One region of the Pseudomonas sp. TNT2022 ID642 genome, then DNA from elsewhere that is predicted to be linked to it. Evidence: riboswitches for the same ligand, from Rfam matches in the RefSeq annotation. Region 1 holds a riboswitch; each other region holds the start of a gene.
The links. A riboswitch is a leader RNA that binds a small molecule or an ion and turns the genes downstream of it on or off. The one in region 1 is predicted to bind cobalamin.
Positions count from the first base shown of each region.

Region 2: another riboswitch for cobalamin. It lies ahead of cobO (cob(I)yrinic acid a,c-diamide adenosyltransferase); the one in region 1 lies ahead of M5G26_RS07560 (CbtB domain-containing protein).
Region 3: another riboswitch for cobalamin. It lies ahead of M5G26_RS08520 (ABC transporter substrate-binding protein); the one in region 1 lies ahead of M5G26_RS07560 (CbtB domain-containing protein).
Region 4: another riboswitch for cobalamin. It lies ahead of M5G26_RS13220 (TonB-dependent receptor plug domain-containing protein); the one in region 1 lies ahead of M5G26_RS07560 (CbtB domain-containing protein).

Region 1 is NZ_JAMDGW010000007.1:371,795-377,163, reverse strand. Features, by position in the region: gene M5G26_RS07585 (acyltransferase family protein) at 1-539, shown strand, start outside; gene nfuA (Fe-S biogenesis protein NfuA) at 597-1,181, shown strand; gene cobM (precorrin-4 C(11)-methyltransferase) at 1,397-2,143, opposite strand; gene M5G26_RS07570 (cobalamin biosynthesis protein) at 2,225-2,638, opposite strand; gene M5G26_RS07565 (CbtA family protein) at 2,635-3,336, opposite strand; gene M5G26_RS07560 (CbtB domain-containing protein) at 3,348-3,545, opposite strand; cobalamin riboswitch at 3,669-3,890, opposite strand; cobalamin riboswitch at 4,610-4,821, shown strand; gene cobW (cobalamin biosynthesis protein CobW) at 4,921-5,369, shown strand, end outside.
Region 2 is NZ_JAMDGW010000040.1:7,879-13,247, reverse strand. Features, by position in the region: gene cbiB (adenosylcobinamide-phosphate synthase CbiB) at 1-452, opposite strand, end outside; gene bluB (5,6-dimethylbenzimidazole synthase) at 449-1,099, opposite strand; gene M5G26_RS28080 (cobyrinate a,c-diamide synthase) at 1,096-2,496, opposite strand; gene cobO (cob(I)yrinic acid a,c-diamide adenosyltransferase) at 2,493-3,104, opposite strand; cobalamin riboswitch at 3,186-3,415, opposite strand; gene M5G26_RS28070 (hypothetical protein) at 3,579-4,163, shown strand; gene M5G26_RS28065 (PQQ-dependent sugar dehydrogenase) at 4,230-5,369, shown strand, end outside.
Region 3 is NZ_JAMDGW010000007.1:590,718-596,086, forward strand. Features, by position in the region: gene M5G26_RS08500 (LysR substrate-binding domain-containing protein) at 1-76, shown strand, start outside; gene phnX (phosphonoacetaldehyde hydrolase) at 152-979, shown strand; gene M5G26_RS08510 (hypothetical protein) at 1,099-1,308, opposite strand; gene M5G26_RS08515 (Ppx/GppA family phosphatase) at 1,317-2,252, shown strand; cobalamin riboswitch at 2,295-2,488, shown strand; gene M5G26_RS08520 (ABC transporter substrate-binding protein) at 2,633-3,646, shown strand; gene M5G26_RS08525 (FecCD family ABC transporter permease) at 3,655-4,659, shown strand; gene M5G26_RS08530 (ABC transporter ATP-binding protein) at 4,656-5,369, shown strand, end outside; gene M5G26_RS08535 (GNAT family N-acetyltransferase) at 5,359-5,369, opposite strand, start outside.
Region 4 is NZ_JAMDGW010000012.1:210,536-215,904, reverse strand. Features, by position in the region: gene M5G26_RS13235 (TonB-dependent siderophore receptor) at 1-1,411, opposite strand, end outside; gene M5G26_RS13230 (FecR domain-containing protein) at 1,521-2,474, opposite strand; gene M5G26_RS13225 (sigma-70 family RNA polymerase sigma factor) at 2,471-2,992, opposite strand; cobalamin riboswitch at 3,130-3,335, shown strand; gene M5G26_RS13220 (TonB-dependent receptor plug domain-containing protein) at 3,428-5,365, shown strand; gene M5G26_RS13215 ((2Fe-2S) ferredoxin domain-containing protein) at 5,365-5,369, shown strand, end outside.

The DNA of each region.
Region 1 (5,369 bases):
TGGTCGCGGCGCTGCTGTTTGCGGTGAGTCAGGCCTGGACCGGGTTTGGCTGGATCAGCGAGTTTTATCGTTCGGACATTGTTTATGAGTTTCTGCTGGGGATCGGCATCGGCATGCTCTATCGCCGGGGCTGGATTGGCCCGGGTTTCTGGCTGCCGCTGACCGCGATTGGCGCTGCGTTGCTGGCGATCTATCACTGGGCACCGGCGCCGAGGCTGCTGAACTGGGGTGTGCCGAGCGCCGTGCTGGTGATGGCGTGTATCTCGCTTGAGCGTTATGTCGAGCGCAGTCGCGTGCTCAAGCTGCTCGGCGATTGCTCGTATTCTGTATACCTGATGCACGTTCTGGTGCTGTCGGCGGGCGGTTATCTGGCCCGGCGCTACGGCATCAACCCGTATGTGATGTTTGTCGTGTGCGCGTTGGCCATCGGCGTCGGCTCATGGTTGAGCTACGAATGGGTGGAAAAGCGCAGCTATCGCTGGCTCAAGGCGCGAATGGACGACGCGCCTGACGAGAATCTTTCCCGACAAAAATACTAGGACTTTGTCCGGCGCAACGATTGGCGTAAACTGCGCCCAAGCCTGCGAGGAGTTTCCATGACCGCTATTACCATTACCGACGCCGCCCACGATTACCTGGCCGATCTGCTCTCCAAGCAGAACACCCCGGGCATCGGCATCCGCGTCTTCATCACCCAGCCTGGCACCCAGTACGCCGAAACCTGCATTGCCTATTGCAAGCCGGGCGAAGAAAAACCTGAAGACACCGCGCTGGGGCTGAAAAGCTTCACCGCTTATATCGATCACTTCAGCGAAGCGTTTCTCGACGACGCCGTTGTCGATTACGCCACCGACCGTATGGGCGGCCAGCTGACCATCAAGGCGCCAAACGCCAAAGTGCCGATGGTCAACGCCGACAGCCCGGTCAACGAGCGCATCAATTATTACCTGCAAACCGAAATCAACCCGGGGCTGGCCAGCCACGGCGGTCAGGTCAGCCTGATCGATGTGGTTGAGGACGGCATCGCTGTTCTGCAGTTCGGAGGCGGTTGCCAGGGCTGCGGCCAGGCGGACGTAACCCTGAAGGAAGGCATTGAGCGCACCTTGCTCGAGCGTATTCCGGAGCTGAAGGGCGTTCGAGACGTGACCGACCACACGCAGAAAGAAAACGCCTACTACTAAGGTGTTCGCTGCGGACATGAAAAACGGCGCCCCGTGAGCGCCGTTTTTTTATGGGTGAGTTTTTTATGGGTGAAATGTACCGACGCCTTCGCGAGCAGGCTCGCTCCCACATTTGATCGCATTCCAAATGTGGGAGCGAGCCTGCTCGCGAAGGGGCCTTTGATCGTTCCCACGCTCTGCGTGGGAATGCAGCCCGGGACGCTCCGCGTTCCAATTCATGGCCTGTAGAGGTGCGCATGCCCGGCGCGATACAGCGACGACTCGCTAAACACCTCACTGCCCAAGACACGACCCACCAGAATCAACGCCGTACGCCGAAACCCTTTGGCCTCGACCTTCCCGGCAATATCCGCCAGCGTCCCCACCACCCAGTCCTGATCCGGCCACGTCGCCCGGTGAATCACCGCAATCGGGCAATCGGCGCCGTAATGCGGCAGCAGTTCCGCCAGAATCTTGTCGAGATGATTGACCCCCAGATGAATCGCCATGGTCGCGCCATGCTGCGCCAGACTGCCGAGCTCTTCGCCTGCCGGCATGGCGGTCTTGTCGGCGTAGCGGGTCAGAATCACGCTTTGTGACACGTCCGGCAGAGTCAGCTCCGCCCCGAGCAACGCTGCACACGCTGCGGTGGCGGTCACGCCAGGGATGATCTCGAACGCAATATTCAGCTCGCGCAGATAACGGATCTGCTCGCCGATCGCGCCATACAGGCTCGGATCGCCAGAATGCACGCGCGCCACATCCTGACCTCTGGCATGTGCGGTCTTGATCAAATCGATGATTTGTTCAAGGTGCAGCTCAGCGCTGTTGACCACCGTCTCGGCGTTATGCCCTTCGAGCACCGCCGCCGGCACTAGCGAGCCTGCGTAGATGATCACCGGGCAACTGCGGATCAGCCGCTGGCCTTTGACGGTGATCAATTCCGGGTCGCCGGGGCCGGCGCCGATGAAGTAGACGGTCATCGTTGAATCCTGAGTAAAAGAGGGCACGACCGCGTTGCAGATGAACAACGCTCATGATCAATAACGGGGATTATCGGGATTTTACGCCGCGCCGGCCAATGCCAACGTTGCCTGTGCGTATTTTTGCCGGGAAATCAGCAGTTTTGCCGGCGCCTGTATCAGCTGTTCGGCGAGAGCCAGAGCGGCACTTTCGGCCACGCCGTAGCAACCGGTGCGTTCGTAGGCGATCTGCGAATGGTGACTGAGTCGTTGCTGGTAACTGGCCAGTTCTTCACTGCTGAAATACAGCAAGGGCAGGGCCAGTTGTGCAGCAAGTTCTTGCAGACCCGGTTCGTCGCGCTTCAAGTCGATGCTGGCCAAGGCCTTGACCGCTTCAAGGTCGATGCGATGGGCCTGCAATGCCTGGTCGAGTAACGCGCGCAGCGTGCTGGCCGGACAGCCGCGCTGGCAGCCCAGGCCGATCACGAAGGTCGGCGCTGCGCTGTCATCGGTCATGCGTGGTATTGACCAGCGCTTTTGCGGCGGAACAACCAGGCGCTGATCAGGCCCAGGGCCAGCCAGAACACTACGTTGGTCAACTGCGAAGCGATTTTGAACTGGGCTTCCAATGCCTCGGGAGCGAGCATCGAATGCACTTGCGGCTGTGGTGCGCCGATCACGTGCGGCACCGCGAGAATGGCGACACCAAGGATCTTCATCAGCCAGTGACGGCTGAACGCGATCAGCGACAGGCCGACAGCGGTCGAAGCGGCAGTGCCGATCCACCAGATTTGTCGCGAGGCCAGATCAGCGGCGGCAGTGCCCGGCAATTCAGGTGGCAGGCCCATCGTCGGTGCCAGGACGAATGTCGCGTAACCGGCCAGACCCCAGAGCAGGCCTTGCGAGGTTTTGGTCGGCGCACGCAGGGTGTAAAGACCCGCGAGCATCAGAGCAAAACCGACAGCCACCACCAGATTGCCACCCGTGGTCGAGACTACGCGCTGCCAGCCGTCTTCCGGCTCCCAGGCTTCGGCATCGTGGGTGTGCGCAGCGGTGCCGGCGGCGTGTTCGTGAACTTCTGCAACCGGTTCGGCTTTCTCGAAGGTCTCTGCCTGAAGAATCAGCGGGGATACCCAGAAGCTTTGCAGCAGGGTGAGGAGCAGGGCGGCCAGCAGGCCGGTGAAACCTGCGGTTTGCGCAATACGCTTGATCATGTCGGCAGGTCTCAGTGGCACGGGAACGCGGCGCTGTGGCGGGTATCGTGGGCGGCGTTGTGCACCGCTTCGATGTGTGAGAAACCGGCGAAGTAGACCAGGCTGGCACCGAGGATCGACGCAAAGATCGCGGCGGTCAGGCGTTGGCTCAGGGTGGTGGTGCTGGAAATTTTGTCCGTGTTGCTGCCGGTGCTGCTGATGATCGACATGGCGCTTCCCTCTGGAGTGTCAGCGGGTGATTTGAGCGCATGAAAACCCCTGCGGGTCGGGCTCGCAGAGGTTCGAACAGCGCCCGCCCACCGCGGGTTTGTTATGTTCAGCGACGCAAAAATGCGGGCTGTGTGTTGCGGGCCGGTCTCCGGGCTCACGAGGGGTTGGCGTCAGGCCGACCTGCAAGCGTCACCTTCCCATGCCTTGCTGACACAGTGGTTTTGACGCTTCGCTCGCTTACCGTTGCGGGGGCAGCACCGGACTGACATGGCTTTGAGTAAAGCACATGATTCACCGGTTTCCCGTTTCACCCTGTGAAGGGCACCCGTAACAAGGTGTGTAGGAGAGCATGGGGGTGGGGTTTTGGTCAATTTTTTGGGGTGGATCCGTTGCTGCGGGTGTTGCTGATTAGGGTTCCGCCCTTACGGCGGGTCACTTTTGGCAAACGCCCCAAAAGTAACCAAAAGGGCTTGCTCCTACGTGCGGCCCGCTCGCTGGGGCTCGGGGTTCCTTCGCTACGCTCGGCCTATTGAGTGGTGAAGAGCGGGGCGTGGTCGGCTTTGGATTTGTGGTGGATTTTCCCTCACCCCAGCCCTCTCCCGGAGGGAGAGGGAGCCGATTTGTGGGCTTTTCAAAATCTGAGTTCAACGCGGTATCGCACGTCGGCGTCCCTCGCCCAAACAACTCGATCAGTCCCCTCTCCCTCCGGGAGAGGGCTAGGGTGAGGGGCTCTTGATCTGGCTTTTGATCTGGCTTTTTTGCCCCTTCGGCAGGCCGAGCGAAGGTGTTCATCCGGGGGTTAGGCGCGCAGCGCCGTGCGGCGAAGCCGCACACATCGAGAGGAGGTGCAGCGAAGCAAACCGTAGGCGATGCCCCCGGATGGACACCGTAGCGAGGGAACACTGAGCCTCAGCGAAGTGCCGTACGCCGGGGCAAAGCCTTTTGGGTTACCTTTTCGGCGTTTGGAAAAGGTGACTCGCTGTAAGAGCGAAACCGCCAGCGGCCCCAGCCGCAGCAACGGATATACCCCCAATCCAAACATTGACCCATAACCACACCATGCGTAGCCTTGCGCTTTCGAGGTTCTTCGGCCCACGCCGAAGCTAAGAAGGGAACGCGGTCAATGCCGCGGCTGCCCCCGCAACTGTGAACGGTGATGTTCGCTGCCACGCCACTGCCAGCTCAACTGATGAGCCAGCGGGAAGGCGCAGCAAACGCCAGGCCCAGCGCCTGAACGCCGTCAGCCAGGAGACCTGCCTCGTCACAGATTCTCACTACAACCGGGCGGGGTGATCCGGTGGCGAACGCTTCCGGCGCGCACGCGCGTTGCCGGTTCTCGTCCCGTATGCCCGCCGCTTGCCAAAGGGCATACCGATGAAAACACTGGCCAAACTCCCCGTCACCATCGTCACCGGCTTCCTCGGCTCGGGCAAGACCACGCTGCTGCGGCACATGCTCGACAACGCACAGGGCCGGCGCATTGCGGTGATCGTCAACGAGTTTGGCGAGCTGGGCATCGACGGTGAAATCCTCAAGCAATGCACCATCGGTTGCACCGAAGAAGAAGCCACGGGCCGCGTTTACGAACTGGCCAACGGCTGCCTGTGCTGCACCGTTCAGGAAGAGTTCTTCCCGGTGATGCGCGAACTGGTTGCGCGTCGCGGCGACCTCGACCACATCCTCATCGAAACCTCGGGCCTGGCCCTGCCAAAACCGCTGGTGCAAGCCTTCCAGTGGCCGGAAATCCGCAGCGCCTGCACCGTTGATGCGGTGATCACCGTGGTCGACAGCCCGGCGGTGGCCGCTGGCACTTTCGCTGCGTT
Region 2 (5,369 bases), on a different contig from region 1:
GCGGCAAACACCGCATCACTGCCGTTTTCCAGCACTGACTCAGTGGCGGCGCGAGCGACAGCGGTGCTGTCGAGCTCATCGGTCTGACGGCTGACCAGATAGCCAACGCGTTTGCGCGCCTCGTCCAGATCATCCGCACGTAATGCAGCAGCCACCGGCGCGACATGCTCGCCGAGGCTGCGCATGCCGAGGGCGCAATACAGCGCGAGAATCTCGACGACCCAGCCCACGTAAGGCGCCCAGGAAAACGCAGTGGCGAGCAAGGTCAGCGGCAGCACGGCGATCACCCACGCAGTGACGCCATGGCTGCGCCAGCCACGACCACCGGCGTTGAATCGTTGCTCGATGCGCCCGGCGAAATTACCGAACGCCACCAGCGGATGCCAGTGTTTCGGTTCACCGAGCAGCGCATCCAGCGCAACCGCAGCGACACTCAGCAACGCCACACTCATTGACTCACTCCCCAATAATTTTCATACAGCAACTCATTGAGCGGCCGCGCCTGCGCCCACCCTTCGAGTACCAGCATCGGCGCCGGATAGAATTCCTTGACCGGGCCCAGACACAAAACGGCCAGCGGCTTGGCGCCTTCGGGCAATTTCAACAAATCCGCCAGTGCCTGCGGCTCGAACAGCGAAACCCAGCCCATGCCCAAGCCTTCGGCGCGCGCGGCCAGCCACAGATTCTGGATCGCGCAGGACAGCGAAGCCATGTCCATTTCCGGCAGCGTGCGGCGACCGAAGATGTGTTTTTCGCGATCGTCCATCAATGCGGCAACCAACACCTCGGCGCAGTCATGGATGCCTTCGACTTTGAGTTTCATGAACTCGTCACTGCGCTCGCCGAGGGCTTCAGCGGTGCGGATGCGTTCCTCTTCCACAAGATTCTGGATCTCGCCGCGCAGGGTACGGTCGCTGATGCGGATGAAGCGCCAGGGCTGCATCAGGCCGACGCTTGGGGCCTGGTGGGCGGCTTCCAGTAGTCGGCGCAGCAGTTCTGGTTCAACGGTGCCGCCGGTGAAGTGACGCATGTCGCGGCGTTCGGCAATGGCTTTGTAGACCGCTTGGCGTTCGGCTTCGGTAAATGAGTTGTCGGTCATGGCCCCATCGCTGGCAAGCCAGCTCCCACAGGGGATTGCATTTCTTCAGGAAGCTCACCGTCCACTGTGGGAGCTGGCTTGCCAGCGATGGCGGCCTGGAGGCCAGGCGCAAACAATGCTGCGACAGCCGCAGGATTCGACGGGAAATAGAAGTGCACATAAGAAGCCGTCATCCGCCCATCGCGATAAACCGCCTCCGCCCCACGCCCACCGTTCGGGCTCAAGCCACGGGCAATCGGCGTCAACTCAGTCGTCGTCAGGGAGTGGTGATAAGTGTGGCCACGCAACGAACCTTCCGGCAGATCCACCGCTTGCAATGCCAACGCCGCCAGACGCTTTTGCATTACTGCATCGCCCTTAAGCAGGCCGACCAGTTCGGCGCGAGTGCCTTCAACATCCGTCAAAGAGTCGAGCAGATACAACATGCCGCCACATTCAGCGAGCAACGGTTTGCCCGTCGCGTGATGCGCACGAATCGCCTCCAGCATCGCGGTGTTTTGCGACAACGCAACGTGGTGCAATTCCGGATAACCACCGGGCAGATACAGACTGTCAGCGTCAGGCAATTGCGTATCGCGGATCGGCGAGAAGAAACTCAGCTCGGCGCCCATCGCCCGCAACAGATCGAGACTCGCGCCATAGGTGAAGGCAAACGCTTCATCGCGGGCGACGGCAATTCGCACGTTTTTCAGCAACGGTTCGACGGCGATCACATCAGGCGCGGCGAATTCCACGGCCGGTGGCAGCGCTACCTCGCAACTGCTGGCCAATGCATCGGCGGCGGCGTCGAGACGCACATCCAGATCATTCAGTTCGCTGGCCTGAACCAGGCCGAGATGACGACTTGGCAACTCAATGCCCGTCTCACGGGACAATGCGCCATACCAGCGCAGGCCTTCGGTGAGGCTGCCTTCGAGCAATTGCGCATGGCGCAAGGTGCCGACACGATTGGCCAGCACGCCGGCAAACGGCAGATCCGGCTGATACTTCGCCAAGCCCAGCGCCAGCGCACCAAAGGTTTGCGCCATGGCCGTGCCGTCGATCACGCCGAGCACCGGCACACCAAAATGCCGCGCCAGATCGGCGCTGGAAGGCGTGCCATCAAACAGGCCCATCACACCTTCGATCAGAATCAGATCCGCCTCGGCAGCGGCTTCCCACAACAGGCGACGACTTTCCTGCTCGCCGACCATCCACATGTCCAGTTGATACACCGGCGCACCGCTGGCGCGCTCGAGAATCATCGGATCAAGAAAGTCCGGGCCGCATTTGAACACGCGCACTTTGCGCCCCTGATTGCGATGCAAACGGGCCAGTGCGGCGGTGACGGTGGTCTTGCCCTGACCGGAGGCCGGCGCGGCGATGAGCACCGCCGGGCAGTGACGTGGTTGATTCAAAGTTCGACGCCTTTCTGCGCTTTGATGCCAGCCTGGAAGGCGTGTTTGAGCATGCCCATTTCAGTCACGGTGTCGCCCATTTCGATCATTTCCGGCTTGGCCGCGCGACCGGTGACGATCACATGCTGCATCGGCGGACGCGCCTGCAAATCGCTGAGCACCTGATCGAGATCGAGGTAACCATGTTTGAGAGCGATGTTGAGTTCGTCGAGCACCACCAGACCGATCGACGGATCGCGCAGCAGTTCGCGGGACACAGCCCACGCGGCTTCGGCAGCGGCGATGTCGCGCTGACGATCCTGGGTTTCCCAGGTGAAGCCCTCGCCCATCACATGAAAGCGCACTTGCTCAGGGAAGCGGCGGAAAAACAATTCTTCGCCGGTGCTGTTGCGCCCCTTGATGAACTGCACGACGCCGCACTGCATGCCGTGGCCCATGGCGCGCGCAAGCATGCCGAAGGCCGAGCTGCTTTTGCCTTTGCCGTTACCGGTCAACACCAGTACCAGGCCGCACTCGTCAGGCGAGTTGGCGATGCGTTCGTCGATCACGGCTTTTTTGCGCTGCATACGGGCCAGATGGCGTTCGTCGCGCTCGGGGGAATCAGTCATGGGGGAGCTCTCCGTTGAGGCTGGATAACGGCGGGCAGGCACAAGAATAGACGGCAAAAAGCCTGGCATCGCCCACCGTGATGCCGCTGGATGGATCAGGCCGGTCTCCGGGCTCATGAGCGGCGTTGGCCTGACTGCGCGCCTTCCCGCTTCTGTCGAGGCAGTGGCTCAAGGCGCAGTTTTCACTCATTTACCGTTGCGGGGGCAGCGCCGGGATCGTGGTGGTTCTTCGTGCGAAGACAACCCTCACCGGCTTCCCTGTTTCACTCTGTCGACGCAGGTCACAGAGCACCTGAAACAAGCCGCGAAGGTTAGAGGGTTGGGGGGGGAGCGTCAATTAAAGAGGCGGCCATCGGGCGAATAACTGCCGCCGATCAATTATCTGACGCCAATCTTGTGCCACACTGATACAAATGATATCAAAGAGCCATGCTTTTCCCGAAAAGCCCACTACAACAATAAAGGATGATGACGATGCAAGGCATGATCATCAGCAACCCGCGCCTGGAATTTCTGCGCCCGGTGCTTGAACGCTGGTTTGACTGTATCGACCGCTACAACGCCGTGCGCGGCGACAGCGACACCCCTTACTGGCATGACGAGAAAGCCAATCTCGGATTGCTCTCGGCAGCCGCCTGGATGGCTGAGCTGGTCACTTTGAACGACACTGCCACGCGCAAACAGAACGAAGAAGGCGAGCGCAATGCCCGCGCCGATCTGTTTCTCGCCGGCGCCGAAGACCGCGCCTTTATCCAGGCCACCCAGCGCTGGCCAAAGGTTACCAACCTCAATCTGACCCAAGCCCTGCTGGACATCACCAACGACGCCAAACGCATCAGTTATGCCAGCGACCTCAAGCTCGGCTGCCTGTTTGTCGCGCCGCAAAAAGCCCAGCACAGCGCCAGCCCCGAAGAGCTGCAGGACATGGTCGACGATCTGCAAAAGGAACACACCTGCGCGGTCGCCTGGTATTTCCCTTACGCCTACCGCAAGTTGCGCAGCGAAGCGGGCAACTATCACCCGGGCATCGCCGTGCTGTTCAAAGAGGCCCGCGGCTGAGCAGTTGAACCATCGGGCTTGCGCCCTCCTCTATGATTAGGAATGCATTCATAGGGAAGATCAGCAATGCGCAAGCCCCAGCTCGTTTTTGTCATCGCCTTCGCCGGAGGACTCGCCGCCTGCGGTGAAACCTCCAGCCTGCAAGTCTCCGACGGCACCGGCTCGTCGCCGAAGCTGCCCGAACCGAACAAGACCCTGATCCCGACGGTGAATATCGCCCCGGCAATCGGCTGGCCGGAGGGCGCTAAACCGACGGCAGCGACTGGCACGCAAGTCGCTGCATTCGCCGAAGGCCTCGACCATCCGCGCTGGCTTTACGTACTGCCCAACGGCGACGTGCTGGTGGCAGAAACCAATGCCCCGCCCAAACCTGATGACAGCAGCGGCATTCGCGGCTGGGTCATGAAGAAAGTCATGGGTAAGGCCGGCGCCGGCGTGCCGAGCCCGAATCGCATCACCTTGCTGCGTGACGCCGACCACGATGGCGTCGCGGAAACACGCACGGTGTTTCTGCAGAACCTCAACTCGCCGTTCGGCATGACCCTGGTCGGCAATGATCTTTACGTCGCTGACACCGACCGCCTGCTGCGCTTTAACTACGAACCGGGCGCGACCGAGATCAAGTCGCAGCCAATCAAGGTTGTCGATTTGCCTGGCGGCACGCTGAATCACCACTGGACCAAAAACGTCATCGCCAGCAAGGACGGCAGCAAGCTGTACGTCACCGTCGGCTCGAACAGCAACGTCGGCGAAAATGGTCTGGATAAGGAAGAAGGTCGCGCAGCGATCTGGGAAGTCGATCGGGCGACCGGCAATCACCGGATTTTTGCCTCAGGCATCCGCAACCCCAATGGTCTGGCCTGGGAGCCGAAAAGTGGCGCGCTGTGGACAGCTGTCAACGAACGCGACGAGATCGGCAGTGATCTGGTGCCGGACTACATCACCTCTGTCAAGGACGGTGGTTTCTATGGCTGGCCGTTCAGCTACTACGGCCAACATGTCGATGTCCGCGTTTCGCCGCAAAACCCCGACCTGGTGGCCAAGGCCATCGCCCCGGATTACGCGGTCGGGCCACACACCGCCTCGCTGGGCTTGAGTTTTGCCGAGGGCAACACGTTGCCGGCGCAGTTCAAGGAAGGCGCGTTTATCGGCCAGCACGGCTCATGGAACCGCAAACCGCACAGTGGTTACAAAGTTATTTTCGTA
Region 3 (5,369 bases), 220 kb from region 1:
CCTGTGCTGCCTCGGCATCCGCCGCAACAGGCCAGTGATTGCCGAACTGTTTGATGCGAATTCACCGCTGACCTGATCAGCCCTGACCCTTGAACCGCCTACCTCATTGCCGATGGGACGGCCCACGCTTACCTGAAAACGGAGATTGACCATGCAGTACCAACAACCGACTCACCTGCAAGCCGCGATCCTCGACTGGGCCGGCACCGTTGTCGATTTCGGCTCGTTTGCGCCAACGCAGATTTTCGTCGAAGCCTTTGCCGAGTTCGGCGTCGCGGTGTCGCTTGAAGAAGCGCGCGGGCCGATGGGCATGGGCAAGTGGGATCACATCCGCACCCTGTGCAACCTGCCGCAGATTGCCGAGCGTTATCGTGCAGCATTCGACCGCGTGCCGAGCGATGACGATGTGACGGCAATCTACGAACGTTTCATGCCGTTGCAGATCGAGAAAATCGCCCTGCATTCGGCGTTGATCCCCGGCGCGCTCGAGGCGATTGCAACGTTGCGCGACAAGGGTTTGAAAATCGGTTCGTGCTCCGGTTATCCGGCGGTGGTGATGGCCAAGGTCGTCGAACTGGCGCGGGAAAATGGCTACGTCGCTGACCATGTCGTCGCCACCGATGAGGTGCCGAATGGCCGGCCCTATCCGGCGCAGGCCTTGGCTAACGTGATTGCCTTGGGCATCGATGACGTGGCAGCTTGCGTCAAGGTCGACGACACCTGGCCGGGGATTCTCGAAGGGCGCGCCGCCGGCATGTGGACGGTGGCGTTGACCTGTTCCGGCAACGCACTGGGCCTGAGCTATGAGCAATACAAGGCGTTGCCGTTGGATCGACTGGCGGAAGAACGTTCGCGGATCGGCAAGATGTTCGCGCCTTCACGTCCGCATTACCTGATCGACACCATCGCCGAGCTGCCCGAAGTGATCGACGACATCAATGCGCGCTTGTCCCGGGGCGAAACCCCGCAGTCCTGCTGAAACCTGATCGTTCCCACGCTCTGCGTGGGAATGCCTCTAGGGACGCTCCGCGTCCAGTGACGCAGAGCGTCACGGGCTGCATTCCCACGCAGGAGCGTGGGAACGATCAGTGGCCTCGCTCAAATCGCAGGCAAAAAAAAGCTGCCAAAACTGGCAGCAAAAACTTTAAGAACACGCGATGTATTGGCCTCAGCATAGACGCCGGATAATGACATTGTCATGACAGCCGCAAATTCATTCAACCGACCCTGCCCCGTCATCAGGATGTCATCAAGATCACGGCAGAATCCTCGCAAACCGTCTTGAGCCTCGCGACGGATGCTCTGCAAGGATTCCCATGAAAGACGACGCCTCGCTGTTTGCCGCCATCGACCTGGGTTCGAATGCCTTTCGCCTGATGATCGGCCAGTCGGTGCGCAGTCGAAAGGGCTTGCAGATTCAGGAAGTGAAAACCTTGCGCGAACCGGTGCGGCTGGCCGAAGGCTTTGACGGCGGCGCACTGGATGCGTTGGCACTGGATCGCGGCTGGCAGGCGTTGGCGCGATTCGGCAAGAAGCTGCGCGGTTTCGAGGCCGGCCGGGTACGCGCGGTGGCAACCAGCGCAGTGCGCGAGGCTGATAATGCGCAGCTGTTTCTGGCCAGTGCTGAACGGCATCTGGGCTTTCCCATTGATGTCATCTGCGGCCATGAAGAGGCGCGACTGGTCTACGCCGGCGTGACCCATGCCTTGCCCAGCGTAGACGACCTGCGCCTGGTGGTCGACATCGGCGGAGGTTCGACCGAACTGATCCTCGGCCAGGGTTCACAACCGTTGCTCACTGAAAGCATCGCCATCGGCAGCGGCACCTTGAGCACGCGGTTCTTTCGCGGCGGCGATGTGTCTGCCGGCGCGCTACAGGCGGCCGAACGCTTCGCCATCCTGCAGTTTGAAAAAGTTGCCCGGCGCTATCGTGCGCAGGGCTGGCAGCAAACCATTGGCTCCTCCGGCACCGCACGCATGCTGGCCAAAGTGCTCAAGGCCAATCGCCTGAATGACTTCGGCCAGGACGGCATCACCTACGGCGGCCTGCTGCGCCTGTCGTTACTTCTGCTGAAAGTGAACAACGTGCAACAGCTCAAGCTCGCCGGCCTGCAACCCCATCGCCAGAGCATTCTGCCTGGTGGGCTGGTGTTGATGCTGGCGGCGTTCAAAGTGTTCGGCATTGCGCAAATGCTGCCCTCCGAACCGGGCCTGCGTTTAGGCGTCTTGCACGGTTTGATGAGCCAGCACTAATCCTCGCCACGACAGATTCGTCTCCCCTTCAGCGGCTTGATCGACTACCATGCCGCCGCTGGTTCCCGAACGGGACTAATAGGGAATTCGGGGTGCTTGCACAGCATTGACCGGAACTGCCCCCGCAACTGTAGGTGCTGAGCCTGCTCCAAGACTGCCACTGGGTGAACCCCGGGAAGGCCGGAGCCAGGCGATGACGCATCAGTCAGGAGACCTGCCGGCACAGTGACTGACTAACCGGCGGGGTGTCCGGGAAGGACATCGTGCCGTGTACTTCTTCTTTTGATGACCGGCCTTGCGCAGTTTCCCTGACCGCGTTCGATGGTGTGTTTCCGATCCGTACTCTCCCGCTCCCGTACGGTTCCCCTGGAGACTGCCCCATGCTGCTGCCCCGCATTGCCACCCTCATCACCGGCCTGAGCCTTTGCGCCATGGCGCAGGCGGCCCCGACTGCGTATCCGCTGACGATCGACAACTGCGGCAGCACCCTGACCTTCCAGCACGCACCAACGCGCACGGTGACCATCGGCCAGGCCGGCACGGAAATGCTCTACGCCATGGGCCTGGGCGAGAAAGTCGTCGGCACTTCGCTGTGGTTCAACAACGTGCTGGATATATACAAGGCGCAGAATGACAAGATCGAGCGTCTGGCCGACAACGAGCCGAGCTTTGAATCGGTGATCGGCAAGCGCCCGGAACTGGTCGCCGTGGAGCTGGAATGGATGGTCGGCCCGCAAGGTGCGGTGGGCACTCGCGAACAGTTTCATGAGCTGAAGATTCCGACCTACCTGCTGCCTTCCGATTGCGAAGCCAAGGACAACCTCGTCGGCGCCGATGGCACGCGGCTGGCGCCGTTCCGCATCGACACGATTTACAAAAGCGTGAGCCAACTGGCGCAGATCTTCGATGTGCAGGAGCGCGGCCAGCAGCTCAACGACGAACTCAAGGCCAGTCTCGCCAAATCGATTGCCACAGCCCAAGGCAAACAGCTGAAGGATGCCAGCGCGCTGGTCTGGTTCTCCAGCGCACAAATGGACATCGAGCCATTCGTGGCCGGGCACAAAGGCGTTCCCGATTTCATGCTTAGCACCCTCGGCGTGCGCAACGTCGTGCAGTCCGATGAAGAGTGGCCAACGGTCGGCTGGGAAACCATCGCCAAGGCCAACCCGACTTTCCTTGTGATCGCGCGCATGGACCGTCGTCGCTTCCCTGCCGACGACTATGAAAAGAAACTCGCCTTCCTGCGCAGTGATCCGGTGACGCGCAACATGGACGCGGTGAAACACAACCGCATCATCATTCTCGACGCCATGGCCATGCAGGCCAGCCTGCGCATGTTCGACGGCATCGAGCAACTGGCCACGGCCATCAGCGGCTATGATCTGTCGCAATGAGTGCCAGCCTGATCCGTACGCTGCTTGCCCTGGCGACGCTGTTGATTGCAGTGGTTGCTGGCGTGGCCATTGGTGAAACCTCGATTGAACCGGGTGTGGTGGTGCAAGTGCTGGCGAACAAGTTGTGGAACGCCGGTTACGCGCTCGACCCGATCGACGAAGGCATCGTCTGGAACTACCGCCTGACCCGCGCACTGGTCGCGGCGGCGTGCGGTGCCGGTCTGGCGACGTGCGGGGTGATTTTGCAGTCGCTGCTGCGCAACCCGTTGGCCGATCCGTATCTGCTGGGGATTTCTGCCGGCGCCTCGACCGGGGCCGTGATGGTCGCGCTGCTTGGCGTCGGTGCCGGGTTGATCTCGCTGTCGGTCGGTGCCTTTGCCGGCGCCGTGACGGCGTTCGTGCTGGTGATTGTGCTGGCGCGGGTCAGCGGCTCGGCCAGCGGTACCGGGCAGATCATTCTTGCGGGGATCGCCGGCTCGCAGCTGTTCAATGCGCTGACAGCGTTTCTGATCACTCGCTCGGCCAGCTCCGAGCAGGCGCGCGGCATCATGTTCTGGCTGCTGGGCAATCTTGGCGGCGTGCGCTGGCCATCGGTGTGGCTGGCAGTGCCGGTTGCCGTGCTGGGACTGGTCGTGTGCCTGTGGCATCGGCGGGCGCTGGATGCGTTTACCTTTGGCGCGGATTCGGCGGCATCCCTCGGCATTCCGGTGCGGCGCGTGCAGATTCTGCTGATTGGCTGCGCGGCGCTGGTGACGGCGGTGATGGTGTCGATTGTCGGTTCGATCGGTTTTGTCGGACTGGTGATTCCCCACGCCGCGCGTCTGTTGCTTGGCACCGGGCATGCACGACTGCTGCCGGCCAGTGCGTTGGGCGGCGCAGTGTTTCTGATTGCCGCTGATGTGCTGTCGCGCACGTTGATCAAGGGCCAGGTGATTCCGGTCGGGGTGATTACCGCGCTGGTGGGGGCGCCGGTGTTTGCCTTGATTCTGGTTGGCCGCAGGTCTTCGCGATGAACAGTGTTCTGAGTTGTTCCGGGTTGACGTTCAAGGTGCGCGGCGCCGAGTTGCTCAACGGTGTCAGCCTTGAAGTTCGGCGCGGCGAAACCCTGGGCATCGTCGGGCCGAACGGTTCGGGGAAATCCACCCTGCTGAAACTGCTGGCCGGGTTGCGCGAACCCAGCGCTGGCGAGGTGCTGCTTGAAGGTCAGCGCTTGGGCAAAATGGCCCGGCGCAGCATTGCGCAAAAACTCGCGGTCGTTGAACAACAGGCCGACACCGATGACGGCATTCGCGTGTTCGACGCGGTGGCGCTGGGGCGCACGCCTTGGCTGTCGGCGCTGCAACCGTGGTCGCAGGCAGACGACGCCATCGTCCAGCAGGCGCTCACCGATGTAGACGCCATGCACCTGCGCACGCGTCTTTGGCGCAGCCTGTCGGGTGGTGAGCGGCAGCGGGTGCATATCGCTCGGGCACTGGCCCAGCGACCGCAAATCCTGTTGCTGGACGAACCGGCCAACCACCTCGACATTCAGCACCAACTGACCATTCTCAACGTGGTGCAGGCGTTGCCGGTGACCACGCTGATCGCGCTGCATGATCTTAATCAGGCGTTGAAGTGTGATCGTCTGGCGGTGCTGGAGCGCGGTCGGCTGGTGGCGTTGGGCGCGCCGCTGGAAGTGCTGACACCGCAGCGGTTACAGGACACTTTCGGGGTCAGGGCGCAT
Region 4 (5,369 bases), on a different contig from region 1:
TCAGTTCATGTTGCTGACCGAATGCGTCGAACTTGCCATCGACGTACGCATCCAGGCCGTAATCGACCTGATCGTAGTCATACATGCTGCCCAGCATGCCGGTGGTGTTGACGCCCGGAGTCACCGCACCGGAAGCAAATGCGTATTTGATGTCCTGCGTGTTTTTTGTATAAACGCTGGCAACCTTCAGGCTCCAGTCGTCGTTGATCTGATGCTTGAGATCACTGAACACCGTCGTGCGCTGGCTGCGCCAGGTATTCCACGACGGATCGAGGCAAGTTGAGCGACTGAGTTTCAGATCGCTGCGATCCTTGTAGCGCGGCAGACCGCCCCAGCACGGATTGGCATCGACGTCTTCATAGGCGACACCCAGTCCGAGCGTGGTGTCGGGGCTGACGTCAAAGTCGAGCGCGCCGTAATACACCTGATCCTTGCGGCTGGCGTCGTCGACAAAGTAATGCCGGCTCTGCTCGGCGACCACGGCGCGGCCGCGTATCGTGCCAGCGTCGTTCAACGGGCCACCGGTGTCGACTTGTCCGCGATAGTTGTCCCAACTGCCGCCCGACAGGGTGATCTCGGTTTGCGCTGTGGCCTGTCCGCGCTTGCGCACAAAGTTAACCCCGCCGGCGGTGCCGCCCGAACCTTTCATCATCCCGGCCGCGCCGCGAAGAACCTCGACGCGGTCGTAATAGGCCATGTCGCCGCTGAAGCTGTCGGCCTGAACGTAGAGGTTGCCCATGTCCAGCGGCACGCCGTCGTACTGATATTGACCCGACATGCGAAAGCCACGGGAGTAGAAATATTTACCGCCCATGGTCGAGTCGTAGACGGTGATCCCCGGGGTCTTTTCCATGACCTGATCGATGGTGTTGAGGTTCTGGTCGTCGAGCATCTTGCGCGTCATCACCGTGACCGATTGCGGCGTCTCCCGCAGCGAGTGCTCGCCTTTGCCGATGGTCACCGCGCCGGTGGTGTATGAGCCACTGTTTTCGGTGGTTGCGCCGAGCATCTGGCCGTTGATGTTGGTGGCCCCCAGTTCCAGCGCCGAGCCGACTACCGGTGCCGGTCGCAGCACATAGGTGCCATTGGCCTGCGGTTCGGCTTGCAGGCCGCTGCCGCCGAGAATCCGCGCGAAGCCTTCGCTGGTGCCGAACACCCCTTTGAGCCCGGGGGATTTCAAGTCATCGGTCTGCTGCGCATCGAATGAAATCGCTGCCCCCGCCGCACTGGCGAAATGGCTGAGTACCTCGGTCAGGCTACCGGCAGCAATGTCGAAGGATTTAACCGAACTCTGTTGCGCCGACACTGGCGCGGCCAATGTCGTTGTCGACCAGACCCCGGCCGTCGTTGCCGCCAGTAGTCCGACCTTCACTGCGGTCGCCAGACGACCAGACTTGTACACCCGAGACATGCTTACCCTCCCCCAGAAACGCTGAATAAAAACTCATTGAGGGATGAGCCGAACGGTGTGCGTGAAAAGTGCAAACGCTGTAAAAAATATTTCCGGTTCACGGTGCCCATCACTGGGCAGGCGGCGACACATTGACCCAATAACGGCTGTAGCGCGTGATGCGCAAGGACAATCCACTCTCCAGCGCCGCCAGTGCGAGGTCGGTGTTGTCGATCGGAAATGCGCCGGAAACCTTCAGTTGGGCGATCCGCGCATCGCACCGCAGCACGCCGTGGCGGTAACGCGAAATATCCGCCAGCAGCTCGGCCAGAGGACGGTTGAGCGCGATGATGCTGCCTTGCTGCCAGGCACCGACCGACGCATCGTTGCGGCGAATCGCGCTGACCGAGCGGCTATTGAAATCCAGTGATTGTCCAGCCTCTAAACGCACGGTCGAGCCACCGCCCGCCGAGCTGACTTCGACAGCCTTCTCGATCACCGACACCTCGCCACCACCGTCCTGTGAGCGGACGATAAACCGCGTGCCCAACGCCAGCACTTGTCCATGCCGGGTCAGTACTTTGAACGGACGCTGCAACGGATCAACCGCGGTGCTCACCAGAATCTCGCCCCACAGTAATTCCAGGGTGCGCTGGCGACCGTCGAAGCGCAGATTGACTGAGGTGTCGGTGTTGAGCAGCAGGGAACTGCCATCGGCCAGACGAAACTCGCGTCGCTCGCCCACGCCGGTACGGAAATCGGCCAGCAGGTTTTGCGACGGCTCACTGCGCCAGCCCAGCCAGCCCAGCGAACCGGCCGAGGCCAGCAACACTACGCTGCGCAATACCTGCCGCCGGGATCGTTCGACCCCGCGCAACGCCGGTGCCGCCAAGGTGCCTGGCACGCTGGCCATTTGTTCGCCAACGGCCGCCATATGTTGCCAGGCTTGGTGATGGGCAGGGTCAGCGCGCAACCAGTCGTTCCAGGCTTCGCGATCAGCCTCGGTGGCGATGCCGGAATGCAGACGTGCGTACCAGCGCGCGGCGGCGCTGATCGCTTGTAGTTCGGCGGGCGACAGGCTCATGCCAGTTGCATCTGAATCTGCATCAGACAGCAATGCTCCATGGCTTTGGCCATGTAGTTGTTGACGCTGCGCACGCTGATGTTCAAGCGCTCGGCAATTTGCGGGTAGGTCAGACCATCGAATTGCGACAGGATAAACGTCTGCTTGACCTTCGGCCCCAGCCCTTGCAGAAGACGGTCGATTTCCACCAGCGCCTGTAACAGGATCGCCTGCTCTTCCAGCGAAGGCTGTTGCTCCTGTGGCATGGCCGCCAACGCTTCCAGCCAGGATTGCTCCAGCGAACGACGGCGGAACAGATCGACGAGCAAACCTTTGGCGATCATCGAGAGGTAAGGACGCGGCTCGCGAATATCCAGAGCGCTGCGGGCCTTGATGACCCGGACAAAGGTGTCCTGCGCCAGATCGGCCGCATCGAAAGAATTGCTCAGACGCTTGCGTAACCAGCCTTTCAACCACCCGTGATGGTCGCAATACAGGTCATTGACGGCGCTGCGCAGGGATAAATCGTCGGCGGACATGAGGCTGGAATAATTCGCGAGTGATAATGACTCTTATTGTCTGGCGCGCGACGGGTGCTTGGCAATAGGCAACACGGGCCATTTTCATCCCCATAACCCGGATCCCGAAAAGTTGACGAACGGTCTGTCGAATGTTCAGATGCCGCCCAGTTTCAGGTGTCCCATGCCGCCGTGCATGGGGTGAAACGGGAAACCGGTACGTTCTTTTCGAACAAGTCCGGTGCTGCCCCCGCAACGGTATGCGCGTGATGCTTTCGACAGACCACTGTGGCCACTGGGCCATGGGAAGGTGAAAGCCTCGATACGCGCGAGCCCGGAGACCGGCCTGGAATTTCGTTTGGCAAAATCCTGCGGTGGGCGGGCATGGGCCGGTATTGGCTGTGCGCGATGCCTTCTCCTGCATGCTCTTCTGCGAAGATCCTTTTCGAGAAGACAATGATTCGACCTTTCAACACTTCTGCTCCAACCCTGTTCCTTGGCTGCCTGTTCAGCCCGCTGCTGCTGGCCGACGACGCACCGCTGGAACTCCATCAGCAAATCGTTTCTGCACCGTCAGTGGAATCCACCACCGTCGCCGACATGGCGAAGTTCGGCAGCAAGGTCGAGATCGTCAGCCGCGAACAGATCGAACGTGCTGGCCCCAGCGCCGATGTCAGCCGCGTGATGCAGATGTTCATCCCCGGCCTGTATGTGGCGCCGAAAAACGGCCCGTTCGATTACGGCACTTATTCGCTGCTCGGCGGGCGCAACGACGACACGCTGATCCTGCTCGACGGCGTGCGCCTGAACAATCGCCTGTACGGCGGCCTCTATCTGGACACCCTGCCGGCCAACGCCATCGAACGCATCGAAGTGCTCAAGGGTGGCCAGAGCCTGTTGTTCGGCACCCAGGCCGTGTCTGGCGTGATCAACATCGTCACCCGCAGCCCGCAATCGCGCAAAGCCTCCGGCGAGGTGAATCTGGGCGTCGACAGCTTTGGCGGCACTACCGAGGATGCCCGCGTCGAGAATATCTTCACTAACGGTTTCGGCGATCTTGGTTTGCTGGCGTACGTCAGCCATAACGTCTCCGACGGCTATCAGCCGTACCGCAATCGCGACATGAAAAACGTCAGCGAGAAGAACCGCGCCTACGAAGTCACCACCTTCGGCGGCAAGGCGATTCAGTCGTTGGGCGATGATTCAAGGCTGGAACTGTTCTACCAATATGCCGACGCCAATCTCGACTTCGCCCGCCCGGTCGACAATCACAAGACCACCAACGATCGCGTGCAGCAGATCGCCACAGCGACGTTCGAACAGAACATCAACGAGCGACTGAGCTACTTCATCAAAGGTCATCTCAACGACTGGGACACGCGCTACACGCGGATCAACAATGTCGCCGGTGGCGGCACCAAAGTCATCAACCACAACGACTATTGGGGCTTCACCGACTGGGGTGTGCAGGCCGAAGGCAAGGCCGAGTTGCCCGGCGGCCATGTGCTGGTGTTCGGCAGCGACAACCAATGGTTCAAGGGCCAGGACGATGTACTGATCATCGATAACGACAAGGCCGAAGCCCACGCGATCTATACGCAATTGCGCCCGCAGATCGACGCCCTGCCCGACTGGCATCCGAGCATCGGTGTGCGCCACGAAGCCATGAGCGGCGGCGACGGTGCCACGGTCGGCATGCTCACTTCGCTGTATGACCTCAACGACAACTGGTCGGTGCGCGGACAATACGGCAGCGCCTACAAACTGCCGAACGCCGAGCAATTGTTCGTCAATGAACCGGGCGACGAGATCGGCAATCGCAACCTGAAACCGGAAAAAAGCCGCAACGCTGAACTCGGTGTCGACTACAAAGGCTTCTTGCTCGACCGTGAATTCAGCGCCAGCGTGACCCTGTTCAAACGCAAGATCGACGACCTGATCACCCTCGATGGTATCCAGTGGGTCAACGGTGAAGGCACGATCCAGATGCGCGGTTTCGAGGCCGACGCCAAACTGGCGCTCAACGATCAGTGGAGCCTGCAAGCGGACATGACGCGTAATCTCACCGAATCGCGCACGGGGGCGACCATCAACGACATTCCGAGCTTTTTCGCCCGTTCGCGCGTGGGTTATGAAGCGGAAAATCGCCTGTGGGGTGCCGGCGGCGCGATCCGCTACATCCGCGACATCACCAGTTCGAAACAGGTGGAATACGGCCATTATTCGGTGGTCGATGCCGACGCTTATCGCTACCTCGACAATGCCCACCAACACCGCGTGAGCCTGCTGGTGGAAAACCTCTTCGACCGCGATTACGTCACCAGCCGCTCGAGCAACGTCGACAACCTCGGCCGGCCGTTCACCTCCGAAGTGCGCTACACGTACCGCTTCTGATGAA